3 regions of the Sphingomonas sp. CARO-RG-8B-R24-01 genome follow, and region 2 is predicted to be linked to each of the others. Evidence: predicted binding sites of a transcription regulator. Region 2 holds the regulator's gene; each other region holds the start of a gene.
What was found. The regulator LexA, encoded in region 2, represses DNA repair genes until DNA is damaged. The targets are predictions, from matches to a motif close to GTTCCNCNCTTGTTCT.
Positions count from the first base shown of each region.

Region 1: radA (DNA repair protein RadA) is a predicted target of LexA. The motif match lies at 2,192-2,207, and genes of this name have one in related genera.
Region 3: uvrA (excinuclease ABC subunit UvrA) is a predicted target of LexA. The motif match lies at 1,856-1,871, and genes of this name have one in related genera.

Region 1 is NZ_JAKNQI010000001.1:321,550-324,826, forward strand. Features, by position in the region: gene L8G49_RS01415 (iron-sulfur cluster assembly scaffold protein) at 1-84, opposite strand, end outside; gene L8G49_RS01420 (CvpA family protein) at 112-687, opposite strand; gene radA (DNA repair protein RadA) at 801-2,171, opposite strand; gene L8G49_RS01430 (BLUF domain-containing protein) at 2,336-2,758, shown strand; gene L8G49_RS01435 (GAF domain-containing protein) at 2,833-3,277, shown strand, end outside.
Region 2 is NZ_JAKNQI010000005.1:79,369-82,645, reverse strand. Features, by position in the region: gene glp (gephyrin-like molybdotransferase Glp) at 1-848, shown strand, start outside; gene lexA (transcriptional repressor LexA) at 905-1,579, shown strand; gene L8G49_RS11555 (ComEC/Rec2 family competence protein) at 1,576-2,895, opposite strand; gene L8G49_RS21010 (ComEC/Rec2 family competence protein) at 2,817-3,277, opposite strand, start outside.
Region 3 is NZ_JAKNQI010000003.1:65,928-69,204, forward strand. Features, by position in the region: gene uvrA (excinuclease ABC subunit UvrA) at 1-1,847, opposite strand, end outside; gene L8G49_RS08205 (trimeric intracellular cation channel family protein) at 1,953-2,588, opposite strand; gene L8G49_RS08210 (phosphoketolase family protein) at 2,710-3,277, shown strand, end outside.

The DNA.
Region 1 (3,277 bases), on a different contig from region 2:
CCCCATCGGATCGGTCAGCCGGGCATGATAAGGGATCGTCGCGGCAAGGCGAAGGATTTCGGTGTTGTAGAGCGGCGCGTTCATGCACCGTATGTAGGTAGCGCAGCCGGCTCAGTCACCCTGTTTGGCATCATTCGTCGGCTGGGCGGGGGTCGTGCGTCCCAGCGTCGGTTCGAACAGGGGAAGGCCCTTGCGACGGCGATCGACGAAATCCGCGATACCCGCGCTCGTGATGTTGAGTAGCGGATAGACGCGCGCGGATTTCAGCCAGACCGGCCGGTGCGCTGGACCACCGCCCATCGTGTCGGTCACCAGCACGACCAGCAGAAACCCGAGGCTCGCCAGTATCAGGCCCTTCAGCGCACCGAAACCGAAGCCGAGCGCGCGATCGATCGGTCCGACGACCGAGTCGCGCGTCCGGGCACCAATCGCATTGGCCACCATGCGCCCTCCGAAATACGTCCCGCCCGCCAGGATCGCAAAGGCAAGCACCGCCGCACCCGCGGTCGTTCCAATCATGCCGGTCAGCGCATGCGTCAACGGAACGTGAAACAACTTGATCGCAAAAATGATCGCAACCCAGGCGAACAGCGACAGCACTTCCGTCACGAAGCCGCGCACGATGCCCAGCACCGCCGCGCCGCCGACCACGATAAGGACTACGATGTCGAGTGCGGTGAGGTTCATCCTCGAGGCCATATCCGGAGCGGGCCGCCAAAGTCGAGCGCGATGCGCGCGGCATCGCGACCGATTACCCGCCCCCTCGCCCAGACCATGCGCACGACGCGCCGCATCCCACGCTATTTCCCCAGCATATGCTCGACGAACCCACCGAGCGTGCGAAAGCCGGTCAGCGTAAGTCCGCTCTTGTCGTCGTTCACCGCCGACGGCAGCAAAGCGCGTTCGAAGCCGAGCTTCCCCGCTTCCTTCAACCGCAGGGGCGAATGCGCGACCGGGCGGATCTCACCCGACAATGCGATTTCACCGAACGCCACCGCGTCGGCGGGCACGGGTCGTTCGCTCAATGCGGAAACCAGGGCGGCGGCAACCGCGAGATCCGCTGCCGGATCCTGGACGCGATACCCGCCCGCGATGTTGAGATAGACTTCGCAGGCTGAAAAACTCAGCCCGCATCGCGCCTCGAGCACCGCCAGCACCATCGCCAGCCGCCCACTGTCCCACCCGACCACAGCACGCCGCGGCGTCGCGCCGCTCGCGAGACGGACGACCAGCGCCTGTATCTCGACCAATACCGGACGCGTGCCCTCCAGCGCCGGGAACACGGTCGTCCCGGTCACGCCTTCCTCGCGCTGGGTCAGGAACAGCGCCGACGGATTGCCGATTTCCGTCAGCCCTTCGGCGACCATCGCGAAAACACCGATCTCGTCGGTCCCGCCGAAGCGGTTCTTGATCGCCCGTAGGATGCGATATTGATGGCTCCGCTCGCCCTCGAAGCTCAGCACCGTATCGACCATATGCTCCAGCACGCGCGGACCGGCGATACTGCCGTCCTTCGTGACATGACCGACGAGCACCACCGCGGTGCCGCGCTCCTTGGCAAAGCGGATCAGTTCCTGCGCCGACGCGCGTACCTGGCTTACCGTTCCGGGGGCACCCTCGATCAGGTCGGAGTGCATCGTCTGGATCGAATCGATCACCAGCAGCGCGGGCGGGGTCGCTTGCGACAGGGTCGTCAGGATATCGCGGACCGATGTCGCCGCGGCGAGCATGACCGGAGCCGACCCGAGACCGAGCCGTCGCGCGCGCAGGCGCACCTGGTCCGCCGCTTCCTCGCCGGAGACATAGGCCACCGGCAGCCCCGCCAACGCCATCTTCGCCGCCGCCTGCAACAACAGCGTGGACTTCCCGATGCCGGGGTCGCCACCGATCAACGTCGCCGAGCCTTCGACGAACCCGCCGCCAAGTGCCCGGTCCAGCTCGGCAATGCCCGACGCCAGACGATCGGGCAGCGTAATTTCCGCATCGAGCCCGACGAGCTGGATCGATCGCCCGCCACCCATCAGATTATGCTTGGCCTGGAACGGCGTGACATTCGCGCCCGCGTCCTCGACCATCGTATTCCATTCGGAACAGTCGCCGCACTGCCCGGCCCAACGGTGCGACACCGACCCACAGGATTGGCAGACGTAGCGCTTCTGAGGTTTTGCCATGAGGGCAATGTACGTGATCAGGAACGTTAAGGGAACAGGGTTTGCGCAGGGAGCTCGGTCGAGAAAGGGGCAAGCAACCTAAATCTATGTGATAATTGCTTCGAAATTAACGAAAGATTCGTCGTTAAATCGGATTTTGGGAGCGTTCACACCGGAGTTCCCTCATGCAGCGTATCCTCTACATCAGCACTGCCCGCGAAAAGCTCGATGACGCATCCCTGGATGGCATCCTGCGGATTTCGCGGCGCAACAATGCCGCCGTCGGTGTCACCGGCTTGCTGATCGTGGGAGGTCGGCGCTTTCTGCAGGTCCTCGAAGGGCCGGACGATGCGGTCGCCAGCGTCTATGACCGGATTTCGCGCGACGACCGCCATTTCGCCGTGGTACGCTTGTCGCGAAAGACGATCGAGGCTCGGACGTTCGGTGCATGGTCGATGGGGTATCGCGCGGTCAACCTCGGCGGGATCGACGATGGGGGCCGTCCCGGCAACCTGCCAGCCATCGTAGGGCGGCTGGTCGAGCCGATCGACGATGTCATCCTGCGCGCCGAATTCACCGCATTTGCGGCGCTTCACGCCGCCGCCTGATCGCGGCGACGCCAGCTTGCCCCCTGCCTTGTGGCGCCCGCAAAACACGGTATGGATCAGGGCGGGGAAACACGATGCATACACTGGCCGAGAAATGCGTCGCGTTGGCAGGAAATCCGCGCATTGCCGCGATCCTGCGCCACGTGTGCGACCTTACCGGGATGGGCTTCGCCGCGGTCGCGCGTGTGACCGACGATCGCTGGATTGCCTGCCACGTCCTCGACCAGATCGAGTTCGGTTTGGACGCCGGCGAGGAACTCGACCTCAAGACCACGATCTGCAACGATATTCGCCTTACCGGCCAAGCCATCGTCTTCGATTGCGCGTCGGCCGATGGCTATTGGCGCAGCCATCCCACCCCGATCCTTTACGGATTCGAGAGCTATCTGGCAGTGCCGATCACGCTGTCGGACGGGGCGTTCTTCGGTACGCTGTGCGCGCTCGACCCGGCGGCGCGCCGCGTCGACATGCCGGAGCTGGTCGCGACGATCCGTACCCTTGCAGATGAGATCGCCGCGA
Region 2 (3,277 bases):
AGCGCGATGGCGATGCCGTCCGCCGATCGGGTGCCGGCCCCGCCCGTGGCGGGAACATCCGGCTGGCAGGCATCGATTTCCGTCTCGGCGACGTGCTCATCGATCGGGGCGATCGGCTGAGCCCGGCGCGGATCGCACTCGCGGCCAGCGGGGGCCATGGCGACCTGCTTGTCGCCCGCCGAATTCGGGTCGCGATCGTCGCAAGCGGTGACGAGCTCACCCTGCCGGGGTCGCCCTTGGAGGATGGTACGCTTCCGGAGTCCAACGGGGTCATGCTCGCTGCGATGCTCGCGGATTTGCCGGTCGATATTATCGACCTCGGCATCCTGCCCGACCGGCTGGAGACGATCACCGACGCCTTCGTAGGGGTAGACGCCGATATTCTGGTGACCACCGGCGGCGCATCGGTGGGGGATCACGATCTCATCCGGCCCGCCCTGGCCGCGGCCGGCGGGTCGATCGATTTCTGGCGGATCGCGCTGCGTCCCGGCAAGCCGATGCTCGCGGGCAAGATCGGGGAAATGCTCGTGCTCGGCCTGCCCGGGAACCCGGTGTCGGCGTTCGTAACGGGCGCGATCTTCCTGAAGCCGCTGATCGCCGCGATGGCCGGCGCGCGCGATCCCCGCCCGATGGCCTATCCGGGCATCCTGGGCGCGCCCCTCAAGGAAAACGACCGTCGCCAGGATTACATGCGCGCGACGACGCGTGCTGGGCGGGTCTACCCCGCCGACCAACAGGATTCATCGCTGCTGGCGACGCTGGCGGGCGCTGACTGTCTGATCATCCGCGCGCCCCATGCGCCGGCGGCCGCTGCCGGGGACTCGGTGGAAATCCTGCCGATCGCTTGACGCCCGCCTTTCTGTTCCGTATAGGTTCGCAGTCTGTTCCGACGAAAGGGCCCGGGATGCTAACGCGCAAACAGCATGAGCTGATCTGCTTCATCAACGACCGGCTGGAGGAGACAGGCGTCTCGCCCTCATTCGAGGAAATGAAGGAAGCGCTCGATCTCAAGTCGAAGTCGGGCGTGCACCGTCTGATCAGCGCGCTCGAGGAACGGGCGTTCATCCGTCGGCTGCCCAACCGCGCCCGTGCGCTCGAAGTGCTCAAGATGCCCGAGCGGGGCGCCAAGACCCCGACACGCGCAGCACCGGAAGCGCCGCCGGCGAACGTGCGGCCGCTGCCCAATCCAGCGAACGACGTGATCGAGATCCCGCTTCACGGACGGATCGCAGCCGGCGTGCCGATCGAGGCGTTCGAGGGCGCCTCCATGCTCGCCGTGCCGGCGGCATTGCTGGGCGGCGGCGAACATTATGCCTTGGAAGTCGCAGGCGATTCGATGGTCGAGGCGGGGATCCTCGACGGCGATTACGCGCTGATCAAACGCCAGGACGTCGCGCGGGATGGCGAGATCGTCGTGGCGCTGATCGACGACAGCGAGGCAACGCTCAAATTCTTCCGACGCGAGGGAGCGATGGTCCGGCTCGACCCGGCCAATCGTTCCTATGATCCGCAGCGGTATACGCCGGCCCAGGTGCGCGTGCAGGGCAAGCTGGCTGGCTTGCTGCGCCGCTACGACTAATCGCGCGCTGGATCCTGCGTTCCTGCAGGACGGTCGGTGGCCCTCCGTCGACCGTGACGGATCGGCACCCGATCTGCTGGGATCGTAATCCACGGGTGCCGGTCGCCGGGCGTGCGCACGGTGCGAACCGTTGCGCTGGCCGCTGACCACGGGGCAGCGGGGTGGAAGGTAATCGCGACTCCGCCCGTCTGCGTCAGGGTGGATCGATCCAGCCGCAGCCAGCGCGGACGGCACCGTCGGGACAGCCATCGGTCGCTGATGACGATATCGGCACGTGCGCAGGCTCGGATAAAGTCGTCGATCGGGACGAGGTACGGGCTACGCGTCGCCAGAATGGTCCAGCGTCGAGCGCCGATGATGCGGGTGGCCATGCACAGGTCGCGGCTGCAACGCGCGTCGCGCTGATCGGACCATAACACCGGCAACCCCGCCGTCCCGCCGCTTTGCGCCATCATGTCGGCGGTATAGTCGCCGGTTCGATCCCGCAGCAGCGCGACGTCCCCCGCCTGGGTTCGGATCGCGACATGCCGTCCATCTCCCGTCACCAACAGGTCGGGAGCGGGCGTCAGGAACGCCCATAACGCACCGGTCAGCAGCGGAACGACGCCGAGCCGTCGCCATCGGGTCCGCCACAGGGCGATCCACAGGCCGCCCGCGACCATTGCCGCATAAGCGCCCGCCGGCATGGCCGGCAAGGGCGCGACCGAGCCGGGGATCGCCGCCGTTGTCCTTGCAATCCAGAGCAATGCGTCGAGCGCGAGCCGGGTGGCCCACCAGAACGGTTGTCCGGCACCGATCGTGTCGAGCAATAGGGCGGCGGCCTCCAGCGGCATGACGACGAACGTTGTCAGCGGGATGGCGACGATATTCGCGACCGCTCCGTAGACCCCCGCCTTCTGGAAATGGAACAGCGAGATCGGCAACAACGCGGCTTCGACCACCAGCCCGGTCATCAGCAAGGATCCCGTGCTACGCAGCAGATGCTTCAGGCGCGGCTCCTCCCGGGCTGCGACCAGCGCCCGGATACCGGGATGGTCGTTCCAGGCGATGATCGACGCGACCGCTGCAAAGGACAGCTGGAAGCTCGGGCCCGACAGGGATTCGGGGTATAGCAGCAGGACCACCACCGCGCCCGCCGCGACCAGCCGCAAGGTCAGCGCTTCGCGCCCGAGGGCGAGCGCGACCAGGACGCACAATGATGCGACACAGGAACGTATCGTCGGAACCTCGGCGCCTGTCAGCAAAGTATAGCCGATCGCGACCACGGCCCCCGCCGCGCCGGCACGAACGGCAATCGCAGACGCAGGGCCAGCCACGGAGACAGCGCCAACAGGCGCGTGACGAGGATCATCGTCGCGGCAACCGCTGCGCTGATGTGGAGCCCACTGACCGACAGGAGATGGGCGAGGCCGGAGCGCCGCATCGCCTCGGTATCGTCCAGCGGAATCGATCCCTGGTCCCCGGTCGCCAAGGCGGCCGCAATGCCCCCCGCCCCGCCGCCTCCGGCCCGCTCCTGGATATGCGCGGACAACGCCTCGCGCAGACCGGGCAAAACGGCTGGCTCCCCGCCCGCGAGGACCGTTACGGGCGCAAAACCACGGCCCGTCGCGCCGATCCCGTCAAACCACGCGGTCCGGGCATAGTCATACGCGCCTGGCACCGCCGGTTCGGGCGGGGGCATCAAGCGCGCCGCGAGGC
Region 3 (3,277 bases), on a different contig from region 2:
TCGCGCCGGCCCGACAGATAATCCGCGGTGATGCTGTTTTCGTTGGCGAGGACTTCCTCGAACGTGCCCTGCGCGACGATATGCCCGCCGCGCACGCCCGCGCCCGGCCCCATGTCGATGACGTAATCGGCGGTGCGGATCGCATCCTCGTCATGCTCGACCACCAGCACGGTGTTGCCGAGATCGCGGAGGCGCCGCAGCGTCTTGAGCAGCATGTCGTTGTCGCGCTGGTGGAGCCCGATCGATGGCTCGTCGAGCACGTAGAGCACGCCCGAAAGCCCGCTGCCGATTTGCGACGCGAGCCGGATGCGCTGCGATTCCCCGCCCGACAGCGTGCCCGAGGTGCGATCGAGGTTGAGATAGTCGAGCCCGACGTTATTGAGGAAGCCGAGGCGCTCGAGGATTTCCTTGAGGATCCGCTCGGCGATCGCGCGTTGCTGGTCGCTGAGGTCGGCGGGGACCTGTTCGAACCAGGTGAGCGCATCGACGACCGACAGGCGCGTGACGCTCGAGATGTCACGCATCCCGATCTTGACCGCGAGCGCCTCGGGCTTGAGGCGGCCGCCGTGGCAGACTTCGCACGGGGCGGCGCTCTGATATTTGTTGAGTTCCTCGCGCATCCACGCGCTCTCGGTCGAGAGCATCCGGCGGTTGAGGTTGCCGATCACGCCTTCGAACGGCTTCTTGACGTCGTACGACTTCTTGCCGTCGATGAAGGTCAGCGTGACGGGCTTGCCCTTGGTGCCGTGGAGGATCGTGCGCTGTGCCTCGTCCGGCAGGTCTTCCCAGGGGGTTTCCAGGCTGAAGTCGAATTCGCGCGCGAGGCTGCCGAGGACCTGCATGTAATAGGGCGACGGAGGATTGGACTTCGCCCACGGCACGACCGCGCCCTTCTTGATGCTGAGCGCATGGTTGGGGACGACGAGATCCTCGTCGAACAGCAGTTTCTCGCCGAGCCCGTCGCATGCGGGGCAGGCGCCCTGGGGGGCGTTGAACGAGAACAGCCGCGGTTCGATCTCGGCGATCGTGAAGCCCGAGATCGGGCAGGCGAACTTTTCGCTGAACACGATGCGGCCGGGGGGCGCGTTGTCGCCGAGGACTTCCTGCTTGGGGGTATGGACCTCGACCGGATCGGCCGGGTCGACATACGCCAGTCCGTCGGCGAGTTTCAGCGCGGCCTCGAAGCTTTCCGCGAGGCGCGTCGCGATGTCGGGACCGATGACGAGGCGGTCGACGACGACCTCGAGGTCGTGCTTGAACTTCTTGTCGATCGCGGGGGCTTCGTCGATCTCATGGATCTCGCCGTCGATGCGGACGCGGGTGAACCCCGCCTTCTGCCATTCGAGCAGCTCCTTCTTATACTCGCCCTTGCGCCCGCGGACGACCGGCGCGAGCAGGTAGAGCCGCGTGCCCTCGGGGAGCGCCATGACGCGGTCGACCATCTGGCTGACGGTCTGCGCGGCGATCGGCTCGCCGGTCGCGGGGGAATACGGGATGCCGACGCGCGCCCACAGCAGGCGCATGTAATCGTAGATCTCGGTGACGGTCGCGACGGTCGAGCGCGGGTTGCGGCTGGTGGTCTTCTGCTCGATGCTGATCGCAGGGGAGAGGCCCTCGATATGGTCGACGTCGGGCTTCTGCATCAGTTCGAGGAACTGGCGGGCGTAGGCGCTGAGCGACTCGACGTAGCGGCGCTGCCCCTCGGCGTAGATCGTGTCGAACGCGAGGCTCGACTTGCCGCTCCCCGACAGGCCGGTGATGACCGTCAGCGTATCGCGCGGGATATCGACCGACACGTCCTTGAGATTGTGCTCGCGCGCGCCGCGCACGGAAATATGAGTCAGCATAAAAGCGAGTTCTACTTCTGTTCTGATGGAAGCGCCAGAGGATGAGATAGGGAAGCGCGCGGCCGGTTACGAGGGTTCCCTTGCGCCGAGCCGTCCACGGGTGGGTTAATCGGGGGCTTTGCCGTAGGCGGGTAGCGCCAGCCTAAAATGGATCGCCGCAGCCCGCAGCGCAAAGCCGCAAACCGCCGCCACCGGCGCGGCGAGGTTGGGTGACACCCCCACCGTCACCAGCACCACATACAGCCCCGCCGCGAGCGCCGCCGCCGTCACATAAAGCTCCGGCCGCATCAGGATCGACGGTTCGCCGGCGAGCACGTCGCGGATGATCCCGCCGACGCACGCGGTCACCACGCCCATCAAGGCGGCGGGGACGGGGGGGATGCCGAACGCGAGCGCCTTGGCCGCGCCGAACACCGCATACGCCGCCAGGCCCACCGCATCGAGCCAGTCGAGCGCGGTGCCCTTCCACCAGCGTTGCGGAGTCGTCCACACCAACACCGCGACCGCGAGGCACGTCCCCGCGACGAGCCGGTCGTGCACCCAGAACACCGGCGCGCCAATCAGCAGATCGCGCACCGATCCGCCGCCGGTTCCGGTGATCAGCGCGAAGAAGGTCGCGGTGACGAGCGTCTGCCGATGCCGGATCGCGGCGAGCGCGCCGGTGATCGCGAACACCGCGATCCCGAACAGGTCGAGCCACGGCAGCACGGAGCCGAATTGCCAGGGGAATTGCGCGGGCATTTCCGTTCCCTAGGGCAGCCTGCCCGCCAAGGGAATGCGCGCCGCACGCTACGTAGTTTCCTCCAGAGACGCGCCCGTGCCGAACGCGCAAGGACAGGGCCAGCCATCGACAGGAACCCGCATGACCGACCCCATCGCCTCGGTCCCGCCCCCGGAAGCGCCGCTCTCGCCCGATCTGCTGCGGCGGATGCACGGCTATTGGCGCGCGGCCAATTACCTGTCAGTCGGGCAAATCTACCTGCGCTCCAACCCCTTGCTCGATCAGCCGCTCGCGATCTCCGACGTCAAGACCCGGCTGCTGGGGCATTGGGGGACGACGCCGGGGCTCAACCTGCTGTACGTCCATCTCAACCGCGTGATCGTGGAGCGCGATCTCGACATGATCCTGATCGTCGGCCCCGGGCATGGCGGCCCCGGCATCGTCGCCAACACCTATCTCGAAGGCTCGTACACCGAGCGCTATCCCGCGATCGAGCGGAGTCGTGGCGGGATGGACCGGCTGTTCCGCCAATTCTCCTGGCCGGGTGGCATCCCCAGCCATGTGGCGCCCGAAACGCCGGGGTCGATCCACGAAGGCGGCGAGCTCGGCTATTCGCTCGCGCATGCGTACGGCGCGGCGTTCGACAATCCCGATCTGGTCGTCGCTTGCGTGATTGGCGACGGCGAGGCGGAGACGGGCGCGCTGGCGG